DNA from 2 places in the Enterobacter sp. RHBSTW-00175 genome. Region 1 is predicted to be linked to the other one. Evidence: predicted binding sites of a transcription regulator. Region 1 holds the regulator's gene; the other holds the start of a gene.

Region 1 (5,150 bases):
CACCACCAGCCTCGCCTTTCGCAAGATTTTCGCGCAACTGAATTTACGGTCCGCAGAGGTAGAAGGTGATAGCTTTCACCGCTACACCCGCCCTGAAATGGATATGGCGATCCGCAAAGCTCGCGATCTCGGCAAACACATCAGCTATTTTGGGCCAGATGCCAACGATTTCGGTCTGCTGGAGCAGACTTTCAAAGAATACGGACAGACCGGCAAAGGCCAGTCGCGGAAGTATCTGCACACCTATGACGAAGCCGTTCCCTGGAATCAGGTACCAGGGACATTCACCCCCTGGCAGCCTCTTCCCGAACCTACCGACGTGCTATTTTATGAAGGATTACATGGCGGCGTGGTGACCACGCAGCATGATGTGGCGCGCCACGTGGACCTGTTGGTCGGCGTTGTGCCGATTGTGAACCTGGAGTGGATCCAGAAGCTGACGCGCGATACCAGCGAGCGCGGTCATTCACGCGAAGCGGTGATGGATTCGGTTGTTCGTTCGATGGAAGATTACATTAACTTCCTGACGCCGCAGTTCTCACGCACCCACATCAACTTCCAGCGCGTGCCGACGGTAGATACCTCCAACCCGTTTGCGGCCAAAAGCATTCCCTCGCTGGACGAAAGCTTTGTGGTTATTCATTTCCGCAATCTCGAAGGCATTGATTACCCCTGGCTGCTGGCCATGCTGCAAGGCTCATTCATTTCGCATATGAATACGTTGGTAGTGCCGGGCGGGAAAATGGGGCTGGCGATGGAACTGATTATGTCACCGCTGGTGCAGCGGTTGATGGAAGGGAAGCAGATCGCGTGATCCTTTTCCCTCTCCCCGTGGGAGAGGGTTAGGGTGAGGGCATCAACGCGTATGATGCCCCTTGCATTAAGCCTCGATCACTTCATACGAATGCGTGATTTTTACCGCTTTCTCCAGCATTAACGCCACGGAGCAATATTTCTCCGCAGAAAGATCCACCGCACGTGATACCGCAGCGTCTTTCAGCTCTTTGCCGGTCACAATAAAATGCAAATTGATGTGCGTAAACAGGCGTGGTGCTTCTTCACGGCGTTCAGAAGTGAGTTTTACTTCGCAATCCGTCACGTCATGACGACCTTTTTGCAAAATCGACACCACGTCAATTGCGCTGCAACCACCCGCCGCCATCAGCACCATCTCCATTGGGCTTGGTGCTTTATCGCCGGAGTTCCCATCCATTAAAATCTGGTGTCCGGAAGCGGATTCGCCCAGGAACGTTAAACCTTCAACCCATTTCACACGCGCTTGCATATTCATTAACTCCAACGTTGCATTTTTGGTGACAGATTACGCGTACGTTACATTTCTCGCAACGGAAGGCGACCTGCATCATGCTGAAGCGAGACACCAGGAGACACGCGACAAAAGCTATGCTAAAACACTCTGGATGCTACAGTAATACATTGACGTTACACATGTATGCAGAGGACATCAAACTTTACTGGCTGCGACTATTACGACAGCCGACTTCCCAGGGTATGGGTAAGAATTCGATTGCAACCCCAGAGTCTGGATGCATCTTATGACTCTGGTGACAGCTTATAACAGAGGATAACAGCGCATGGTGCTTGGCAAACCGCAAACAGACCCGACTCTCGAATGGTTCTTGTCTCATTGCCACATTCATAAGTACCCATCGAAGAGCACGCTGATTCACCAGGGTGAAAAAGCGGAAACGTTGTATTACATCGTCAAAGGCTCGGTGGCAGTGCTGATCAAAGATGAGGAAGGGAAAGAAATGATCCTTTCTTATCTGAACCAGGGCGATTTCATCGGTGAACTGGGCCTGTTTGAAGAAGGCCAGGAACGTAGCGCCTGGGTTCGTGCAAAAACCGCGTGTGAAGTGGCCGAAATCTCCTACAAGAAATTCCGTCAGCTGATTCAGGTTAACCCTGACATCCTGATGCGTCTTTCTTCGCAGATGGCTCGCCGCCTGCAAGTCACGTCTGAGAAAGTGGGTAACCTCGCCTTCCTGGACGTAACGGGCCGTATCGCTCAGACTCTGCTGAACCTGGCGAAACAACCAGACGCGATGACCCACCCGGACGGAATGCAAATTAAAATTACCCGTCAGGAAATTGGTCAGATCGTGGGTTGCTCCCGTGAAACAGTGGGCCGTATTCTGAAAATGCTCGAAGACCAGAACCTGATCTCCGCCCACGGTAAAACCATCGTGGTTTACGGAACACGTTAATTCCGGTCAAACGGCGTGCCATCGCAAGGTGTCACGCCGTTTTTGTCTCTACTCCCCATGTGGCGCAGGCTAATTTATCACCCGGAAGTTAACTACGCACTGCGACAAACGCTGGTGTTGTGCCTTCCTGTGGCCGTGGGTTTGCTGCTGGGCCATCTGCAACAGGGTCTGTTGTTCTCCCTGGTTCCTGCCTGCTGCAACATTGCAGGTCTGGACACACCGCATAAACGTTTCTTCAAGCGCCTGATTATTGGCGGCTGTCTGTTTGCAGGCTGTAGCCTCGCTGTACAACTGCTGCTTGCCCGTGATATTCCGCTTCCCCTGATCCTGACCGTACTGGCCATGACGCTTGGCGTGACCGCTGAAATCAGCGCGCTACATGCCCGGTTGCTGCCCGCGTCGTTGATTGCCGCCATCTTCACGCTGAGCCTCGCCGGGAATATGCCGGTGTGGGAGCCGCTACTCATCTACGCGCTGGGAACCCTGTGGTACGGCGTGTTCAACTGGATCTGGTTCCGCCTGTGGCGCGAACAACCGCTGCGCGAATCGCTCAGCCTGCTCTACGTGCAGCTTGCCGACTACTGCGAAGCCAAGTACACCCTGCTCACTCAGCATACGGATCCGGAAAAATCGCTGCCGCCGCTGCTGGCGCGCCAGCAAAAAGTCGTCGATCTGATTAGCCAGTGTTATCAGCAGTTGCACATGCTCGCCGCCAATAAAAATCATGACTATAAGCGACTGCTGCGTATCTTCCAGGTCGGTCTGGATTTACAGGAACATATCTCTGTGAGCCTGCATCATCCGCAGGAGGTGCAAAAGCTGGTCGAACGTAGCCACGCCGAGGCGGTGATCCGCTGGAACGCCCAAACCGTGGCAGCGCGCCTGCGCATTCTCGCTGACGATATCCTGTATCACCGCTATCCCACGCGTTTTAACATGGACAAACAGCTGGGGGCGCTGGAGAAAATTGCCCATCAGCACGCGGAAAACCCGGTGGGCCAATTTGCGGCGTGGCACTTCAGCCGCATCGCCCGTGTCCTGCGGACTCAGCGGCCACTTTACCCCCGTGACCTGATGGCCGATAAACAAAAGCGTCTGCCGCTGCTGCCAGCCCTGAAAAGCTATCTGTCACTGAAATCTGCCGCGCTGCGTAATGCCGCGCGTATCAGCGTGATGCTTAGCACCGCCAGTCTGATGGGCGTCGCGCTGCACTTACCGAAACCGTACTGGATCTTAATGACCGTGCTGTTTGTTACGCAGAACGGTTACGGTGCTACGCGGGTGCGCATTCTGCACCGGGCAGGTGGCACAATCGCGGGGCTTATCATTGCCGGGGTGACGCTGCACTTTCACGTACCGGAAGGCTATACGCTGCTGGGGATGCTGGCTGTCACCATGGTGAGCTACCTGATTATTCGCAAGAACTATGGCTGGGCGATGGTGGGCTTTACGGTCACTGCGGTATACACCCTGCAACTGCTCACGCTCAATGGCGAACAGTTTATTCTCGCCCGCCTGGTCGACACCCTGATTGGCTGCCTGATTGCCTTTGGCGGCCTGGTCTGGCTCTGGCCCCAGTGGCAAAGCGGGTTGTTGCGCCAGAACGCCCATGATGCGCTGGAAGCAGATCAACAGGCGATACGCCTGATCCTGAGCGATGATCCACAGCCTTCGCCGCTGGCGTATCAGCGCATGAAGGTTAACCAGGCACATAACGCCCTGTTTAACTCACTGAACCAGGCGATGCAGGAGCCGGGCTTTAATTCCCACTATCTGGCAGACATGAAACTGTGGGTGACGCACAGCCAGTTTATCGTCGAGCACATTAACGCCATGACCACGCTTGCACGCGAGCACACGATGCTGACACCCGATCTGGCGCAGCGCTATTTGCAGTCCTGTGAGATTGCCTTGCAGCGATGTCAGCAGCGCCTGGAGTACGACGCGCCGGGAGAAGCAGGAGATTCGAATATTCTTGAAGCACCGGAAACACTGACGCTTGGCCCAATGAGCACCCTGGAGCAGCATTTGCAGCGCATCCTGGGGCATCTGAGCACCATGCACACCATTTCGTCGGTGGCATGGCGTCAGCGTCCGCATCACGGGATTTGGTTAACGCGGGTATTAAAACGCACGCCGTATTGAATCACGTCCGGCTGGATTGTAGGCCCGTGCAAGCGCAGCGCCGCCGGGCAATCATGTTATCCCCGGACGATCTTCTCGACCGCCGCCGCAAAACGGTTTAAGCCGTCTTCTATGTCTTTGTCTTCAATCACCAGCGACGGCGCGAAACGCATCACGTCCGGCCCGGCATTCAGCACCATCACCCCTTCATGAGCTGCGGCGTGCAGGAAATCGCGTGCGCGACCTTTGTACTGTGGCTTCAGCTCAGCGCCAATTAACAGCCCCATACCACGGATCTCGCTGAACACGTTGTACTGCTCATCAATCTGCTGAAGGTGTTTCACGAACAGCTCGCGCTTCGCATTAACGCCGTTCAGCACCTCTGGCGTGTTGATGATATCGAACGCCGCACCAGCAATGGCGCAGGCCAGCGGGTTGCCGCCGTAGGTCGAACCGTGAGAACCCACGTGGAACGCAGAAGCGATATCCTGCGTGGTGAGCACCGCACTTACCGGGAAACCGCCGCCGAGCGCTTTGGCGCTGGTCAGGATATCTGGCGTCACGCCGTAGTGCATATAGGCAAAGAGATCGCCGGTACGCCCCATGCCGCTCTGCACTTCATCAAACACCAGCAGCGCCTGGTGCGCATCGCACAGTTCACGCAGGCCTTGCAGGAACTCAGGCGTTGCCGCCATTACGCCGCCTTCGCCCTGAATCGGCTCGACCACAACCGCGCAGGTATGGTCGTCCATCACCGCTTTTACCGCATGAAGGTCGTTAAACGGCACGTGGATGATA
Region 2 (5,150 bases), 1.4 Mb from region 1:
CGAAGGTTAGCTACGCAGCCCGCGCCCGCGCTGGATCAGATACCAGCACAGCAGGTAGAAGGCGAGGATAAACACCACCAGCACCGCAACGGTAGTAAACAGCGGCACGTCGGTAATGCCGAGGAAACCAAAGCGGAAGCCGCTTATCATGTACACGATCGGGTTCAGGTGCGACAGCGCCTGCCAGAACGGCGGCAGCAGCGTCAGGGAGTAGAACACCCCGCCCAGATAGGTCAGTGGCGTCAGCACGAAGGTCGGGATCAGGCTGATGTCGTCGAACGTCTTGGCGAATACGGCGTTCAGCAGACCGGCCAGCGAGAACAGGATCGCCGTCAGCAGCAATGTTAGCGCCACAAACAGCCATGAATGCACCTGGAACGGGACAAAGAACAGCGAAATCGCCGTGACCAGGATACCCACGCACAGACCACGCGCCACGCCACCACCCACGTAACCGGCAATGATCACATGCGTAGGCACAGGTGCTACCAGCAGTTCTTCAATGTTGCGCTGGAACTTGGCGCTAAAGAATGATGACGCAACGTTGGCATAGGCGTTGGTAATCACCGCCATCATGATCAGGCCCGGTACGATAAACTGCATATAGGTAAAGCCGTGCATCTCACCAATGCGAGAACCAATCAGGTTACCGAAGATGATAAAGTACAGGGTCATGGTGATGACCGGCGGCACCAGGGTTTGCACCCAGATGCGCATAAAACGGTTAATCTCTTTCGCCCAGATGCTTTTCAGCGCAACCCAGTAAAGATGCGTCATGCTTTGTCTCCTTGTTTCTCATGTACCAGAGAGACAAACAGCTCTTCCAGTCGGTTCGCTTTATTACGCATACTCAACACCTGAATGCCCTGCGCGCTCAGCTGGGAGAACACGCTGTTGATCCCCTGCTCGCGTAGCACTTCCACTTCCAGCGTCGAGGTATCTACCAGACGATATTGATACCCTTCCAGCTTTGGCAGCGGGCTTTTTGGCGCCAGGTCGAGAATAAAGGTTTCTGATTTCAGCTTAGAAAGCAGATCTTTCATCGAGGTGTTTTCCACCAGCTCGCCATTCTGAATGATGCCGATATTGCGGCAGAGCATTTCGGCTTCTTCGAGGTAGTGGGTTGTCAGAATAATGGTGGTGCCTTTATCGTTAAGATCTTTCAGGAACCCCCACATTGAGCGACGAAGCTCGATGTCCACACCGGCGGTGGGTTCATCGAGGATCAACAGTTTTGGTTCATGCATCAGCGCACGCGCAATCATCAGGCGGCGCTTCATCCCGCCGGATAACATCCGCGCACGTTCGTTGCGTTTTTCCCACAGATCGAGCTGTTTGAGGTACTTTTCGCTACGTTCAAGCGCATCTTTGCGCTCCACGCCGTAGTAACCCGCCTGGTTCACTACGATCTGTTGTACGGTTTCGAAAGGGTTAAAGTTGAACTCCTGCGGCACCAGCCCAAGCTGGCGCTTGGCGTTAACAACATCTTTTTGCAGGTCGTAGCCAAACACGCTTACCCTGCCGGATGACTTGTTAACCAGAGAACTGATAATCCCGATGGTGGTGGATTTCCCTGCGCCATTTGGCCCCAGAAGCGCATAGAAATCACCCGCTTCTACTTTGAGATCTATTCCGCGCAGCGCCTGAACGCCGCCCGGATAGGTTTTTTTAAGCTGTTCAAGCTCCAGTGCAATCGCCATGAATTAGACTTACCTATAGTTCTGACACACGTTGTGTGGTTTCATTAAAAGTCGGGTTACCCTATAGTAGCGCAACGCAATCACTCGGTTACAGGTCGTTAACCTCCATGAATGACATAGATACACTCATCAGCAACAATGCACTATGGTCAAAGATGCTGGTGGAAGAGGACCCCGGTTTTTTCGGGAAACTGGCGCAAGCGCAGAACCCGCGCTTTCTATGGATTGGATGTTCCGATAGCCGCGTTCCGGCAGAGCGTCTGACCGGCCTCGAACCGGGCGAATTATTCGTTCACCGCAACGTAGCCAACCTGGTCATTCACACGGATCTTAACTGTCTCTCGGTTGTTCAGTATGCCGTCGATGTACTGGAAGTCGAGCACATCATCATTTGCGGCCACTACGGCTGTGGTGGCGTCCAGGCTGCGATAGAAAACACTGAGCTGGGCTTAATCGATAACTGGCTGCTGCACATCCGCGATATCTGGTTCAAACATAGCTCACTGCTAGGCGAAATGCCGCAAGAGCGTCGGCTTGATACCCTGTGTGAGCTAAACGTCATGGAGCAGGTCTATAACCTGGGCCACTCCACGATTATGCAATCTGCCTGGAAACGCGGGCAGAAGGTATCTATTCACGGCTGGGCGTACGGTATTCATGACGGGTTACTGCGTAATCTGGAAGTGACCGCTACCAACCGCGAAACGCTGGAACAGCGCTATCGCTCGGGCATTGCCAACCTCAAACTCAAGCACGTAAACCATAAATAAAGCCTGAGGTTTTCTCCCTCTCCCGGTGGGAGAGGGCTGGGGTGAGGGCATCAGCCCGCACCCAATCAACATTACTCGTCCAGCAGCACAACTTTCCCGACATACGGCAGATGGCGATAACGCTGGGCGTAGTCGATACCGTAACCCACCACGAATTCGTCAGGAATAGAGAAACCGACAAACTCAACCGGCACCTGCACTTCACGACGGGTTGGTTTATCCAGCAGGGTGCAGATCGCCAGGGATTTTGGTTCGCGCAGGCTCAGGATCTCGCGCACTTTAGAGAGCGTGTTGCCGGAGTCGATGATGTCCTCAACGATCAACACATCTTTGCCACGAATATCTTCATCCAGGTCTTTAAGGATTTTCACATCACGGGTTGTGGACATGCCGCTGCCGTAGCTGGAGGCGGTCATAAAATCGACCTCATGTGACACCTGCACTTCACGGCACAAGTCTGCCATGAACATAAAAGAGCCACGCAACAAACCAACCAGCACCATTTCGCTGCCGCTGTCTTTGTAATGTTCGGTGATTTGACGGCCCAGTTCGGCGATACGCGCTTTGATCTCCGCTTCCGGGATCATCACTTCAACAGTATGTTTCATATTACTAACCATATGATTTTAATAAAAATCGCTCAATGCGGATGAATCTGCGTCCGGCATCGATTCACAAGCCACCCATTATAACAGCAAATGGATAGCCCTGGCGCATGAGTTATAAAAAGCAAATTTTGTGATTCCGATCACACTTGTTAATACCTATAATTAATTGCTAGCAAATAATTAACAAAACTGACGAGTACTTTTCTATGGCTGAAACAAAAACTCAACAGTCGCGTCTACTGGTGACATTAACAGCAGCGTTCGCAGCCTTCTGCGCGCTGTATCTGTTAATCGGTGGCGTCTGGCTGGTCGCTTTAGGCGGTTCCTGGTACTACCCGATTGCAGGTCTGGTTATGGTTGCCGTAACCATCCTGCTGTTGCGTAGAAAACAATCAGCACTGTGGCTTTATGCCGCATTACTTCTCGCAACCATGATCTGGGGCGTCTGGGAAGTCGGCTTCGACTTCTGGGCACTGACGCCACGCAGTGACATCCTCGTGTTCTTTGGTATCTGGCTGATCCTGCCGTTTGTCTGGCGTCGCCTGATTGTTCCTTCCAGTGGCGCCGTCGCCGCACTGGTGATTGCCCTGCTTATCAGCGGTGGCATCCTCACCTGGGCTGGCTTCAACGACCCACAGGAGATCAAAGGCACGCTGAACACGGAATCCACGCCTGCCGCGGCTATCTCTCAGGTTGCCGATAGCGACTGGCCTGCGTATGGTCGTAATCAGGAAGGTCAGCGTTACTCTCCACTGAAGCAGATCAACGCCGACAACGTGAAGGACCTGAAAGAAGCCTGGGTCTTCCGTACCGGCGATGTGAAGATGCCTAACGATCCAGGTGAACTGACCAACGAAGTGACGCCAATTAAAGTTGGCAACATGCTTTATCTGTGTACCGCGCACCAGCGTCTGTTCGCGCTTGATGCGGCTACCGGTAAAGAGAAATGGCACTTCGATCCACAGCTCAACTCTAACCCGTCATTCCAGCATGTGACCTGCCGTGGTGTTTCTTACCATGAAGCGCGTGCCGATAATGCCAGCCCGGATGTGGTCGCTGACTGCCCTCGCCGCATCATGCTGCCGGTGAACGATGGACGACTGTTTGCAGTTAACGCCGAAACGGGCAAGCTGTGCGAGACCTTTGCCAACAAAGGTGTCCTGAATCTGCAAACCAACATGCCGGATACCACGCCGGGCCTGTATGAACCGACCTCACCACCGATCATCACCGATAAAACTATCGTGATTGCCGGTTCGGTAACGGATAACTTCTCTACCCGCGAAACCTCTGGCGTTATCCGTGGTTTTGACGTGAACACCGGTAAACTGCTGTGGGCCTTCGATCCGGGCGCGAAAGATCCAAACGCGATCCCATCGGACGAACACACCTTTACCTTTAACTCACCGAACTCCTGGGCACCAGCAGCGTATGACGCGAAGCTGGACCTGGTCTACCTGCCAATGGGTGTGACCACGCCGGATATCTGGGGCGGCTATCGCACACCAGAGCAGGAGCGTTACGCGAGCGCTATCGTGGCGCTGAACGCGACCACCGGTAAACTGGCATGGAGCTACCAGACCGTTCACCACGATCTGTGGGATATGGACATGCCATCCCAGCCGACGCTTGCCGACATTACCGTTAACGGCAAAACCGTTCCGGTAATTTATGCACCAGCGAAAACGGGTAACATCTTCGTACTGGATCGCAGCAACGGTAAGCTGGTTGTTCCTGCACCGGAAAAACCGGTTCCTCAGGGGGCAGCAAAAGGCGATTACGTCAGTAAAACGCAGCCGTTCTCTGACCTGAGCTTCCGTCCGAAGAAAGACCTGAGCGGTGCAGACATGTGGGGTGCCACCATGTTTGACCAGCTGGTCTGCCGCGTGATGTTCCATCAGCTGCGCTACGAAGGTATCTTCACGCCGCCTTCTGAGCAGGGCACGCTGGTCTTCCCGGGTAACCTGGGGATGTTCGAATGGGGCGGGATCTCCGTTGACCCGAACCGTCAGGTAGCGATTGCCAACCCGATGGCGCTGCCGTTTGTCTCTAAACTGATCCCACGCGGCCCG

What was found. Region 1 encodes CRP, which controls carbon source genes, mostly activating them, when cyclic AMP is high. Its sites were predicted from a motif close to ATGTGANNNNNNTCACAT; they were not measured.
Region 2: a site for CRP is predicted at 3,207-3,224, ahead of hpt (hypoxanthine phosphoribosyltransferase). Genes of this name have one in related genera too.

What each region holds. Positions count from the first base shown of each region.
Region 1 is NZ_CP055930.1:1,670,980-1,676,129, forward strand. It holds gene HV107_RS07990 (phosphoribulokinase) at 1-814, shown strand, start outside; gene HV107_RS07995 (OsmC family protein) at 881-1,285, opposite strand; gene crp (cAMP-activated global transcriptional regulator CRP) at 1,596-2,228, shown strand; gene HV107_RS08005 (YccS/YhfK family putative transporter) at 2,286-4,373, shown strand; gene HV107_RS08010 (aspartate aminotransferase family protein) at 4,430-5,150, opposite strand, start outside.
Region 2 is NZ_CP055930.1:3,034,679-3,039,828, reverse strand. It holds gene HV107_RS14405 (ABC transporter permease) at 7-777, opposite strand; gene HV107_RS14400 (ABC transporter ATP-binding protein) at 774-1,700, opposite strand; gene can (carbonate dehydratase) at 1,808-2,470, shown strand; gene hpt (hypoxanthine phosphoribosyltransferase) at 2,542-3,078, opposite strand; gene HV107_RS14385 (glucose/quinate/shikimate family membrane-bound PQQ-dependent dehydrogenase) at 3,285-5,150, shown strand, end outside.